Regions from separate parts of the Pseudomonas sp. FW306-02-D09B genome, predicted to be linked through region 2. Evidence: predicted binding sites of a transcription regulator. Region 2 holds the regulator's gene; the other holds the start of a gene.
What was found. Region 2 encodes sigma-54, which starts transcription at its own class of promoters, with help from an activator protein. Its sites were predicted from a motif close to ANTGGCATNNANNTTGCTNT; they were not measured.

Region 1 (5,991 bases), on a different contig from region 2:
TTGCGTGGCGTTCTGCCGGCCTTTGCGGGTATTTTCGAACCAAAATGGGTTGGAATATGGGTAGGGTGCAGCCGATTGCACCAATATAGTGCGCAAACCTGAACAAGGTTCAGAAGAAAGAAAAAATCCCGACTTTTTCTTCTTCGGGCTTATCCGCGAGCGGACATTCCGGGCGTTGGCCGTAATCGGTCAGGGTGCAGGGCTTGATCTGGCGCTTCTGCGCCAGGGAGATACGCAGCATGTGGAATGGCTGATTGGCTGTGCGTTCGACAATCCGCCCGTGTTCGTCGAGGATTTCCACCGCCAGTTGATGGGTGCCGCGATCAATATTGCTTAAGGCGAACACCGGGCTGGGGCCGGGATCGGCGGTCGGTTGGCCGTCCAGTAACAACCGATAGCGATGGCCGCGTTGCAAGGTGGGTTCGTTGGTGACACTGACGATCACTTCCCCCGCGCTGCTGCGCACCGAAGCGTCCGGTTCCGGTACGAGTACGCGAAGCATGTCGTAGTGAAACAGTGGTTTTTCCTCAGGCTTCTTGGGGGCTGCTTGCGATATTGCCCCGCCGGGATTGGCCGACATGCGATTACCTGGCGCCAGTGTGACTCGCTTGGCGTTTCCGGGGCGGGGTTGATCGGTGAAGACCCGATTGCCTTGGGCGTCGATGTAGGTGTAGACCTCGGCCTGCGCCGGCAGAGCGATCAGCCACAGGCACATGGTGATTATCCAGCACCTCACGGGAGGTGTACCCGCTGCACGGTGAAGGTGAGAGTCGGGCTTTGCTGCACCAGGCTTTCTCCGGCGAGCACCTGCACCGCGAGATGGTGTTCGCCGCGATCGATGTTCACCAGTTGCAAGCGCGGCACGTTGCTTGGCTCGCCGTAGGGTTGGCCGTCCAGCAGCAATCTAAATACATGTGATCCTTGCAGTCGTGGCTGAATCTGCACGCCGACGGTGAAGGTGCCGTTATTGGCGCGCAGGGCTTCATCGCTGGGCAGGCCGGTCAGTTCCAGCACTGAATACACGGCGTTTTTGTCTGCGTGCGGGGTTGGTTGTTCGGGCGTCATCGGTGGTTGGTGTTCGATGCTGTTGAGTGGCGGCAACTCGACGGCCTGGCTCTTCACGCCATCGGGCGGCTGATTGCTGTAGGCGGTATTGCCGCTGGCGTCGGTGTAGCGGTAGATCTGCGCGGAGGCGGGCAGCGCGATCAGCAACAGGATGAACAGAAAACCACGACCCATGAAAAACGCCCAATAATCGAAAACGTTGGTTTGCAGCATAGGCCAGGGTTAAGTGTTGGCCCAATTCACTAACACCCTGACACGAAAGATCAATAAAACTCGCCAGCTCCTACGGATGGGTGCCGCACAATTCGGCAGTGGCGCGTACCAGCGCAAGCTCGCGCAGCGGCACTTGGGTTGCGGCTTTATTGGCTTTGGCCAGCCATGACGGGCAGTGCGGATCATTGCGATACGGGGTGAAATCGGCCAATTGCTGCAGCAGGCGTGTTTGCAGCAGGTCAAGTTGCGGGCGGATCAGGCCAACGAGGTCGGGGCGAGGGTCGTTGGGCGCTTTGCCTTGTGCGTGCCAGTCGGACAAATGCGCGTACTGCACTAACTTGTTGGCTTCGATCTGCGCCGAGAAGAACTGCTCAACGGCTTCATTGCTCAATTTATAGTAGGGCGCTTCGGCAATAGCATCGGCAATGACTTCACGTTCACGCTGACGGTCCTCGACAGGCTTGCCGCTGTCCCACTTGCTCAGCGCGACTTTGTCAGCAATCACCAGTCGCTCCTGAATGGTGCTGAGCAGCGGGGCGAGGGCCGCGGGTGCCGGGGTTGGAGCTGGAGCATGAGTGGCAGTGGTGGCAGCGCAGGCAGTGTTGGCGAGCAGGGCGGTGAACAGTGCAAGGCTCAAACGTAGGTACATGGGACGTCTCTTCTTCATTCCGTGGAAGGGCATGATGCTTATAACAGTAGGCCTGATAATAAGTGTTCGCCCACAAAAAAGGCCTCCCGAAGGAGGCCTCTTTTTTGTTACGCCGCTTGCGCGGGCGTTACTGGATCAGCAGCTGTAGTACAGCTCGTATTCCAGTGGGTGTACGAAGGTGCGTACTTTGATTTCTTCTTCGCTTTTCAGGGCGATGTAAGCGTCGATGAAGTCGTCGCTGAAAACGCCGCCTTTGGTCAGGAACGCACGACCTTTGTCCAGCTCTTCCAGGGCTTCTTTCAGGCTGCCGCAAACTTGTGGGATCTCTTTCGCCTCTTCAGGCGGCAGGTCGTACAGGTTTTTGTCAGCCGCATCGCCTGGGTGGATCTTGTTCTGGATGCCGTCCAGGCCAGCCATCAGCAGTGCAGCGAAGCCCAGGTACGGGTTGGCTGCCGGATCCGGGAAACGTGCTTCGATACGGCGAGCGCGAGGGCTCGACACGTAAGGAATACGGATCGAAGCGGAACGGTTGCGAGCCGAGTAGGCCAGCATTACTGGAGCTTCGAAGCCTGGGACCAGACGCTTGTAGGAGTTGGTCGACGGGTTGGTGAAGCCGTTCAGGGCCTTACCGTGCTTGATGATGCCGCCGATGAAGTACAGGGCGGTGTCGGACAGGCCGGCATAACCTTCGCCAGCGAAGGTGTTCTTGCCATCTTTGGCGATGGACAGGTGAACGTGCATACCCGAACCGTTGTCGCCGTACAGCGGCTTAGGCATGAAGGTCGCGGTGCGGCCGTATGCATCGGCAACGTTGTGTACGCAGTACTTCAGGGTCTGAACTTCGTCAGCCTTGGCGACCAGGGTGTTGAACTTCACACCGATTTCGTTCTGGCCGGCAGTCGCCACTTCGTGGTGGTGAACTTCGATGACCAGGCCCATTTCTTCCATGGCGTTGCACATGGAGGTACGGATTTCGTGGTCGTGGTCGAATGGCGGAACCGGGAAGTAGCCGCCTTTGACGCCTGGACGGTGGCCTTTGTTGCCGCCTTCCACGTCCTGGTCGGACATCCACGAACCTTGTTCGGAGTAGATCTTGAACATCGAGCCGGAGATGTCGGACTTGAACTTCACTTCGTCGAAGATGAAGAACTCAGGCTCTGGACCGACGAAAACGGTGTCGCCGATACCGGTGGACTTCAGGTATTCCTCGGCGCGCTTGGCGATGGCACGTGGGTCACGGTCATAGCCTTGCATGGTCGAAGGCTCGATCACGTCGCAAACCAGGATCAGGGTCGGCTCTTCGGTGAACGGGTCCAGAACGGCAGTGGTGTCGTCCGGCATCAGGATCATGTCGGAAGCTTCGATGCCTTTCCAGCCAGCGATGGAGGAACCGTCGAACATTTTGCCTTCTTCGAAGAAAGCTTCATCCAGCGCATCGCGAGCCGGCATGGTCACGTGGTGCTGAGTGCCTTTTGTGTCCGTGAAGCGCAGATCAATCCACTTGACGTCATGATCTTTGATGAGTTGAACCGACTTCGACATAGTGTCCTCCGGGTGGCTTCGGGCTTAGTAATGGATGCCCTTACAATGTGGGTGATGCCGGCGCGAATACTCTGCCTTGGCAACCTGCCTCACAAGGGAGCAAATTGCATGCCAGTGCCCCGACATGGGCTAATTGCCCCAATATCACGCTTATAAAGGTGCAAGGCGCTTTAAAACAGAAAATATCGCCCTTTAATGTAGCGCTCAATTTCATAAATGACCTGTTTTGGTGCATTGAAAACCTTCTGCACATTAACTGGTTAAACCTTGAGCAATTTCCGCTATAATCCGCGCCCCCCTTTTTCGGCTGGCCCTGCGCGCGCTGTTTTCATGAAACTAATCGTAAAAGTCTTCCCCGAGATCACCATCAAGAGCCGCCCGGTACGGACGCGTTTCATCCGTCAATTGGCCAAGAACATCCGTGCTGTGCTCCGCGACCTGGACCCGGCCGTGGTGGTGAACGGCGTGTGGGACAACCTCGAGCTGGAAACGCACGTCAGTGACCCCAAGGCCTTGAAGGACATGACCGAGCGCCTGAGCTGCATGCCGGGCATCGCGCATTTCCTGCAGGTCGACGAGTACCCGCTGGGCGACTTCGACGACATCGTTGCCAAGTGCAAGCAGCACTATGGTGATTCGCTGGCCGGGAAGATCTTTTCGGTGCGCTGCAAGCGTGCCGGCAAGCACGAATTCAGCTCGATGGACGTCGAGAAATACGTCGGCAGCCAGCTGCGTCGTCAGTGCGGCGCCGCCGGTATTTCGCTTAAACAGCCTGAAATCGAAGTTCGCATCGAAATTCGCGACAAACGGTTGTTCGTGATTCACAGCCAGCACAACAGCATCGGCGGCTACCCGCTCGGCGCGCTGGAACAGACCCTGGTGCTGATGTCCGGCGGTTTCGATTCCACCGTCGCGGCTTACCAGATCATGCGCCGCGGGCTGATGGCCCACTTCTGCTTCTTCAATCTCGGCGGGCGTGCCCACGAATTGGGCGTAATGGAAGTCGCGCATTTCATCTGGAAGAAGTACGGCAGCTCCCAGCGCGTGTTATTTGTCAGTGTGCCGTTCGAGGAAGTGCTGGGAGAAATTCTCGGCAAAGTCGATAACAGTCATATGGGCGTAGTATTGAAGCGTATGATGTTGCGCGCTGCGTCCCGGATCGCTGATCGACTGGACATCGAGGCACTGGTCACTGGCGAAGCGATTTCCCAGGTTTCCAGCCAGACGCTGCCGAACCTGTCGGTGATCGACTGCGTGACCGACAAGCTGGTGTTGCGTCCGCTGATCGCCAGTCACAAGCAGGACATCATCGACCTGGCCAACGCAATCGGCACCGCCGATTTCGCCAAGCACATGCCGGAGTACTGCGGGGTCATTTCGGTGAACCCCAAGACCCACGCCAAGCGTCCGCGCGTGGAGCATGAAGAGAAAGAATTCGATATGGCAGTGCTCGAGCGTGCGCTCGAGAACGCCAAGCTGGTGCCGATCGATCGGGTGATCGACGAATTGGGCCAGGATGTGCAGGTTGAAGAAGTCAGTGAAGCGCTGGCCGGTCAGATCATCATCGACATCCGTCACCCGGATGCCGCCGAAGACGACCCGCTGGAGCTTGCTGGTATCGAGGTACAAGCGATGCCGTTTTATGCTCTGAACGCTCGTTTCAAGGAACTGGACCCTACTCGCCAGTACCTGCTGTATTGCGACAAAGGCGTGATGAGTCGCCTGCATGCCCATCATTTGCTCAGTGAGGGGCATGCCAATGTGCGCGTTTATCGACCGAGCTAAGAGCCCGGGGCTGTTTGCCTGTGGCCTGCGTCACCGGCCCCCCGACGCCGCCGTCAAGCTGTAACGGCAAGGCCTGACTCTACTGTAAATCGCTGCCAAGACTTGTCAGCACACCGAATCCTCTGATCGAGATACACAAGTGATCGAAAATCTACGCAACATCGCCATCATTGCTCACGTTGACCATGGTAAGACCACCCTGGTAGACAAGCTCTTGCGTCAATCCGGCACCCTGGAGCGCAACGAGCTCAACGACGAGCGCGTGATGGACTCCAACGACCAGGAGAAAGAGCGCGGTATTACCATTCTGGCGAAAAACACCGCCATCAACTGGAACGGCTACCACATCAACATCGTGGACACCCCGGGCCACGCCGACTTCGGCGGTGAAGTTGAACGCGTAATGTCGATGGTTGACTCCGTTCTGCTGCTGGTTGACGCTCAAGACGGCCCTATGCCGCAAACCCGTTTCGTGACCAAGAAGGCCTTCGAAGCCGGCCTGCGTCCGATCGTGTGCATCAACAAGGTTGACCGTCCAGGCGCACGTCCGGACTGGGTTCTGGACCAGATCTTCGACCTGTTCGACAACCTGGGTGCTACCGAAGAACAGCTGGACTTCCAAGTCGTCTACGCTTCGGCCCTGAACGGTATTGCCGGTCTGGACCACACCGACATGGCTGAAGACATGACCCCGCTGTACCAGGCGATTGTTGACCACGTTCCAGCTCCAAAAGTTG
Region 2 (5,991 bases):
AACGGAATGAAAGCGTATTTGAAAGACAGCAGGATACACCTGCTATCGAACGTAAGAGGACAGTATGAGGCTCGTTAAAACTCTCCCTATTTTGCTCAGTCTGGGCGCAGCACTGGGAAGCGTGAGCGCCTGGGCTCTGCCGAACGATAGCCAGCAACCCATTCGCATTCAGGCTGACGATGCTCAGCTGGACGACAAGAATGGCGTGGCCACCTACAAAGGTGACGTGATCATTACCCAGGGCTCGATGATCATCAAAGGCAACACCGTGACCATCACCCGCACCAAGGCCGGCGACATCGATGTCGTGACTTCGGTGGGCAACCTGGCGTATTTCGAGCAGTTGCAAAAGCCGACCGACACGAAACCCGTCCAGGGCTACGGGGTGACTATCCAGTACCATGCCGCGCAAAACCGCATCGTACTGATCGACCGCGCCAAGGTGATCAACGAAGGCAACACCACCGAAGGCGAGAAAATCGTCTACGACACCGTCAAGCAGGTTGCTAACGCAGGCCGCGCTACCGGTGCCTCGGTCACCGCGCCGCGCCCACGGGTCGATATGGTTATCCAGCCGAAAAAGAAAACCGACGAGCAGAAGGCCCAGTAATGGCAACTCTGAAAGCCCAGCATCTGGCCAAGAGCTACAAGAGCCGCCAGGTCGTGCGTGACGTCAGCCTGTCGATCGACAGCGGCCAGATCGTCGGCCTGCTTGGCCCGAACGGTGCCGGCAAGACGACCTGCTTCTACATGATCGTGGGCCTGGTCCAGGCCGATCAGGGTCGCGTACTGATCGACGACCTGGACGTCAGCCACCAGCCAATGCACGGTCGTGCACGAGCGGGTATCGGCTATCTGCCACAAGAAGCGTCGATCTTCCGCAAACTTTCGGTCGCCGACAACATCATGGCCATCCTCGAGACCCGCAAGGAACTCGACAAGGCCGGTCGTCGTAAAGAGCTGGAAAGCCTGTTGCAGGAATTCCACATCAACCACATCCGCGACAACCTCGGCATGAGCCTTTCCGGTGGCGAACGTCGCCGTGTGGAAATCGCTCGCGCCCTGGCCACGGCACCGAAATTCATCCTGCTCGACGAACCTTTCGCCGGCGTGGACCCGATTTCGGTGGGCGACATCAAGCAGATCATTCATCACCTCAAAGCCAAGGGTATCGGCGTGCTGATCACGGACCACAACGTTCGTGAAACCCTGGACATCTGCGAAACCGCCTACATCGTCAACGACGGTCAATTGATCGCCGAAGGCGACGCCGAAACCATCCTGGCCAACGACCTGGTCAAGGAAGTGTATCTGGGCCATGAGTTCCGCCTGTAAGCACTGAGGTGTCTGGTCAGTCGCCGGAGCGCTTGCCCCAATAAAACTATACGTATTTATTGTTACAGCGCTCTAGGCAAACACTTCAGTTTCAGGCATATAATTTGCTTATGTTTGGCGCTCCGGCGCCCTGTAGTGGATGGCGCATGTGCGCCGGCGAATAAGGTGTTAAGCCCCTGCCATGAAACCATCGCTAGTCTTGAGAATGGGCCAGCAGCTGACGATGACACCGCAGCTGCAACAGGCCATCCGCCTGCTCCAATTGTCGACCCTGGACCTGCAACAGGAAATCCAGGAGGCACTGGAGTCCAATCCAATGCTCGAACGCCAGGAAGAAGGCGACGACTTCGATAACGCCGACCCGATGGCGGACAATATCGAGCAGAAACCCAACACCGACATCCAGGAACCCTCCTACCAGGAAACCGCGCCGACGGTAGATAACCTCGAGGAAGGCGACTGGAATGAGCGCATCCCTAACGAACTGCCGGTCGACACCGCCTGGGAAGACGTTTACCAGACCAGCGCCAGCAGCCTGCCGAGCAACGATGACGACGAATGGGACTTCACCACTCGCACTTCCGCCGGCGAAAGCCTGCAGAGTCATCTGCTCTGGCAATTGAACCTGGCGCCGATGTCCGACACCGATCGACTGATCGCGGTGACCCTGATCGATTGCATCAACAATCAGGGCTACCTGGACGAAACCCTCGAGGAAATCCTCGAAGCCTTCGATCCGGAACTGGACATCGAGCTCGACGAGATCGAAGCCGTCCTGCATCGCATCCAGCAATTCGAGCCGGCCGGTATCGGCGCACGCAACCTCAGCGAATGCCTGTCGCTGCAACTGCGTCAATTGCCCGCCAAGACCCCTTGGCTGGCTGAGGCCAAGCGCCTCGTCATCGATTACATCGACCTGCTGGGCAGCCGCGACTACAGCCAACTGATGCGCCGCATGAAGCTCAAGGAAGATGAGCTACGCCAGGTCATCGAACTGGTGCAAAGCCTGAATCCGCGTCCAGGCTCGCAAATCGAGTCCAGTGAAGCCGAGTACGTCGTTCCCGACGTCATCGTGCGCAAAGACAACGAGCGCTGGCTGGTGGAGTTGAACCAGGAGTCGGTTCCGCGCCTGCGCGTCAACCCGCAGTACGCCGGCTTTGTCCGCCGCGCCGACACCAGCGCCGACAACACCTTCATGCGCAATCAGTTGCAGGAAGCGCGCTGGTTCATCAAGAGCCTGCAAAGCCGCAACGAAACCCTGATGAAAGTCGCTACCCAGATCGTCGAGCACCAGCGCGGCTTCCTTGAGTACGGCGATGAGGCCATGAAGCCTTTGGTCCTGCATGACATCGCTGAAGCGGTCGGCATGCACGAGTCGACGATTTCACGGGTGACCACGCAAAAATTCATGCATACCCCACGCGGTATTTATGAACTGAAATACTTTTTCTCCAGCCATGTCAGCACCTCTGAAGGCGGCGAATGCTCGTCCACAGCGATCCGCGCGATCATCAAAAAACTGGTTGCAGCGGAAAATCAGAAAAAGCCGTTGAGTGACAGCAAGATCGCTGGTTTACTGGAGGCACAAGGCATTCAGGTGGCCCGCCGCACCGTCGCCAAGTACCGCGAGTCCCTGGGGATCGCGCCTTCGAGCGAACGCAAGCGGTTGATGTGACGGGCTACGCCATAGCGTTCCAGGGTGTGTTCGAAAGCTTTTCGGACACGCTCTAGTGGCAGGCAAGCCAGCCTGCCGCCTTATGCACTGGCAACGAAGGAGAAGCTGTATGCAAGTCAACATCAGTGGACACCAACTGGAAGTGACCGAACCCCTGCGCATCTACATCGGCGAAAAGCTCGACCGATTAGAAAGGCATTTCGACAAGATCACCAATGTGCAGGTCACGTTGACCGTCGAGAAGCTGCTGCAGAAAATCGAAGCCACGCTGCATATCCCCGGTGGAGAAGTGGTCGCCAACGCTGAGCATAACGACATGTATGCCGCGATCGACGCCCTGACCGACAAGCTGGATAAACAACTCAAAAAGCATAAGGAAAAGACCCAGAGCCTCCTCCAGGGCGCGACCGGTCGTTAACACTCCCAACCCATGATCCGACTTGAAAACATCCTGACCCCCGGCCGTTCTTTGGTGAACGTGCCGGGCGGCAGTAAAAAGAAAGCCCTCGAACAAATTGCCAACCTGATCGCCCGCGAAGTGCCGGGTCTGGCCATGCAGGATGTCTTCGAGAGTCTGGTCGCCCGTGAAAAACTCGGCTCCACCGGTTTTGGCAACGGCATCGCCATCCCCCACTGCCGCCTCAAAGGTTGCGAGTCGCCCATCAGTGCCTTGATGCACCTGGACGCTCCTATAGATTTCGACGCCATCGACGGCGCTCCGGTCGACCTGCTATTCGTTCTGCTGGTCCCGCAAGCCGCTACCGATGCGCACCTGGAACTGCTGCGCCAGATCGCCAGCATGCTTGATCGTAAAGAAGTCCGTGATCGCCTGCGCAGCGCAAAAAGTAATGAAGCCTTGTATCAGGTTGTCCTCGACGAGCAGAACGGTCACTAATCATGCGCTTGATCATCGTCAGCGGCCGTTCTGGCTCAGGTAAAAGTACCGCCCTCGATGTACTGGAGGACAACGGTTACTACTGCATCGACAACCTGCCGGCCGGCCTGTTACCGGAACTGGCCGAGCGCGCACTGATTCACACCGAACTGGCGCAACCGCTGGTTGCGGTTTCCATCGATGCGCGCAACCTGCCGAGCCACCTGTCACGCTTCCCGGAACTCCTGGAAGAAGTGCGCAGCCGGCACATTCAATGCGATGTGCTGTACCTGGACGCCGACGAAGAAACCTTGCTCAAGCGTTTCTCGGAAACCCGTCGCCGCCACCCGCTGAGCAGCGCCAACCGCTCGCTGGCCGAAGCCATCGATGACGAAACCAATCTGCTGGGGCCGATTGCCGACCTGGCGGACCTCAAGGTCAACACCACCAATCTGAACCTGTATCAGTTGCGCGATACCATCAAGTTGCGCCTCTTGAACCAGCCAGAGCCGGGCACTGCGTTTCTGGTGGAATCCTTCGGCTTCAAGCGGGGCATGCCGGTGGATGCCGATCTGGTGTTCGACGTACGTTGCTTGCCGAACCCATACTGGAAGCCGGAACTGCGCGGTCAGTCCGGGCTGGACCAGCCGGTTGCCGAGTACCTGGCAGCTCAACCGGATGTCGAAGAGATGTTCCAGGACATCTCCACTTACCTGCTCAAATGGCTACCGCGCTTTGCCGCCAGCAACCGCGCTTACGTCACCATCGCCATTGGCTGCACCGGCGGGCATCATCGCTCCGTCTACCTGACCGAACGCCTGGGTCAGGTCCTGCAACAATCCCTGAAGAACGTCCAGGTTCGCCACCGCGACCTTAGCTAAAGGATTCACACCGCGATGCCTGCTCTGGAAATTGAAATCATCAACAAACTGGGTCTGCATGCCCGTGCTTCCGCCAAATTCGTTGGCGTCGCGGGTCAGTTTCCCTGCCAGATCAGAGCCGGACGCACCCCGCAATCCATGGTCGACGGCAAAAGCATCATGGCCATGATGATGCTCGCGGCTGGCAAAGGCACCAAGATCCACCTGAGCACTGAAGGTGAGCAGGAGCAGGAAGCGATGGACGCATTGGTGGCGCTGATCAACAACTACTTCGACGAAGGCGAGTAAACACACAACCTTTTGGCGAGCGAGCTTGTGTGGCGAGGGAGCTTGCTCCCGCTCGATCGCGAAGCGGTCGTAATCCAACAATCGCATTCCACCTGAATACTCGCGGCGGCTGGCTTTAGGGCCGCTCCGCACCCCAACGGGAGCAAGCCCCCTCACCACAGGGTTTGCTTCAGGCAATAAAAAAGCGCGCCACCCATTGGGTGGCGCGCTTTTTTTGTATCGCGGTAGCGCTTAGCTGCCCGCTACCGTCATCCGCTCGATCAACACTGAACCGGTGCGAATGTTGCTGCGCAGTTCCAGGTCATTACCCACGGCAATGATCTGCTTGAACATATCGCGCATGTTGCCGGCAATAGTCACTTCCTGGACCGCGAACTGGATTTCACCGTTCTCGACCCAGAAACCCGCCGCGCCGCGAGAGTAGTCACCGGTGACCATGTTCAAACCCTGTCCCATCAATTCGGTCACCAGCAAGCCACGCCCCATGCGCCGTAACAACGCCGCCTGGTCCTCATCGCCATGGGTAACGAACAGATTGTGCACGCCACCGGCGTTGGCGGTGCTTGGCATGCCAAGTTTGCGTCCAGAATACGTACCGAGCACATAAGACACCAACTCGCCCTTCTCGACGAACGGTTTGGCGTACGTCGCCAGACCATCGCCATCGAATGCCGAACTGCCCAAGGCGCGCATCAGATGCGGACGCTCATCGATAGTCAGCCATTCAGGGAACAGTTTCTGGCCCAGTGCACCTTCAAGGAACGACGACTTGCGGTACAGATTGCCGCCCGAAATTGCGCCGAGGAAACTGCCGAACAAACCACCCGCCAGTTCCGCGGAAAACAGCACCGGCACTTCGCAGGTCGGTACCGGACGTGCACCCAAGCGGCTGGCTGCACGTTGCGCCGCACGTTGACCGATGCTCAGCGGATCGGCCA

Region 1: the regulator sigma-54 is predicted to act here: its motif matches at 3,566-3,585, upstream of glnA (glutamate--ammonia ligase).

What each region holds. Positions count from the first base shown of each region.
Region 1 covers NZ_JBYSXY010000010.1:236,717-242,707, forward strand. Annotated here, with positions in the region: gene AC3WK5_RS18400 (DUF4124 domain-containing protein) at 110-715, opposite strand; gene AC3WK5_RS18405 (DUF4124 domain-containing protein) at 733-1,239, opposite strand; gene AC3WK5_RS18410 (chorismate mutase) at 1,349-1,927, opposite strand; gene glnA (glutamate--ammonia ligase) at 2,063-3,469, opposite strand; gene thiI (tRNA uracil 4-sulfurtransferase ThiI) at 3,800-5,254, shown strand; gene typA (translational GTPase TypA) at 5,394-5,991, shown strand, end outside.
Region 2 covers NZ_JBYSXY010000018.1:47,427-53,417, forward strand. Annotated here, with positions in the region: gene lptC (LPS export ABC transporter periplasmic protein LptC) at 1-78, shown strand, start outside; gene lptA (lipopolysaccharide transport periplasmic protein LptA) at 65-610, shown strand; gene lptB (LPS export ABC transporter ATP-binding protein) at 610-1,335, shown strand; gene AC3WK5_RS24655 (RNA polymerase factor sigma-54) at 1,517-3,010, shown strand; gene hpf (ribosome hibernation-promoting factor, HPF/YfiA family) at 3,120-3,428, shown strand; gene ptsN (PTS IIA-like nitrogen regulatory protein PtsN) at 3,441-3,905, shown strand; gene rapZ (RNase adapter RapZ) at 3,908-4,765, shown strand; gene AC3WK5_RS24675 (HPr family phosphocarrier protein) at 4,781-5,053, shown strand; gene pmbA (metalloprotease PmbA) at 5,285-5,991, opposite strand, start outside.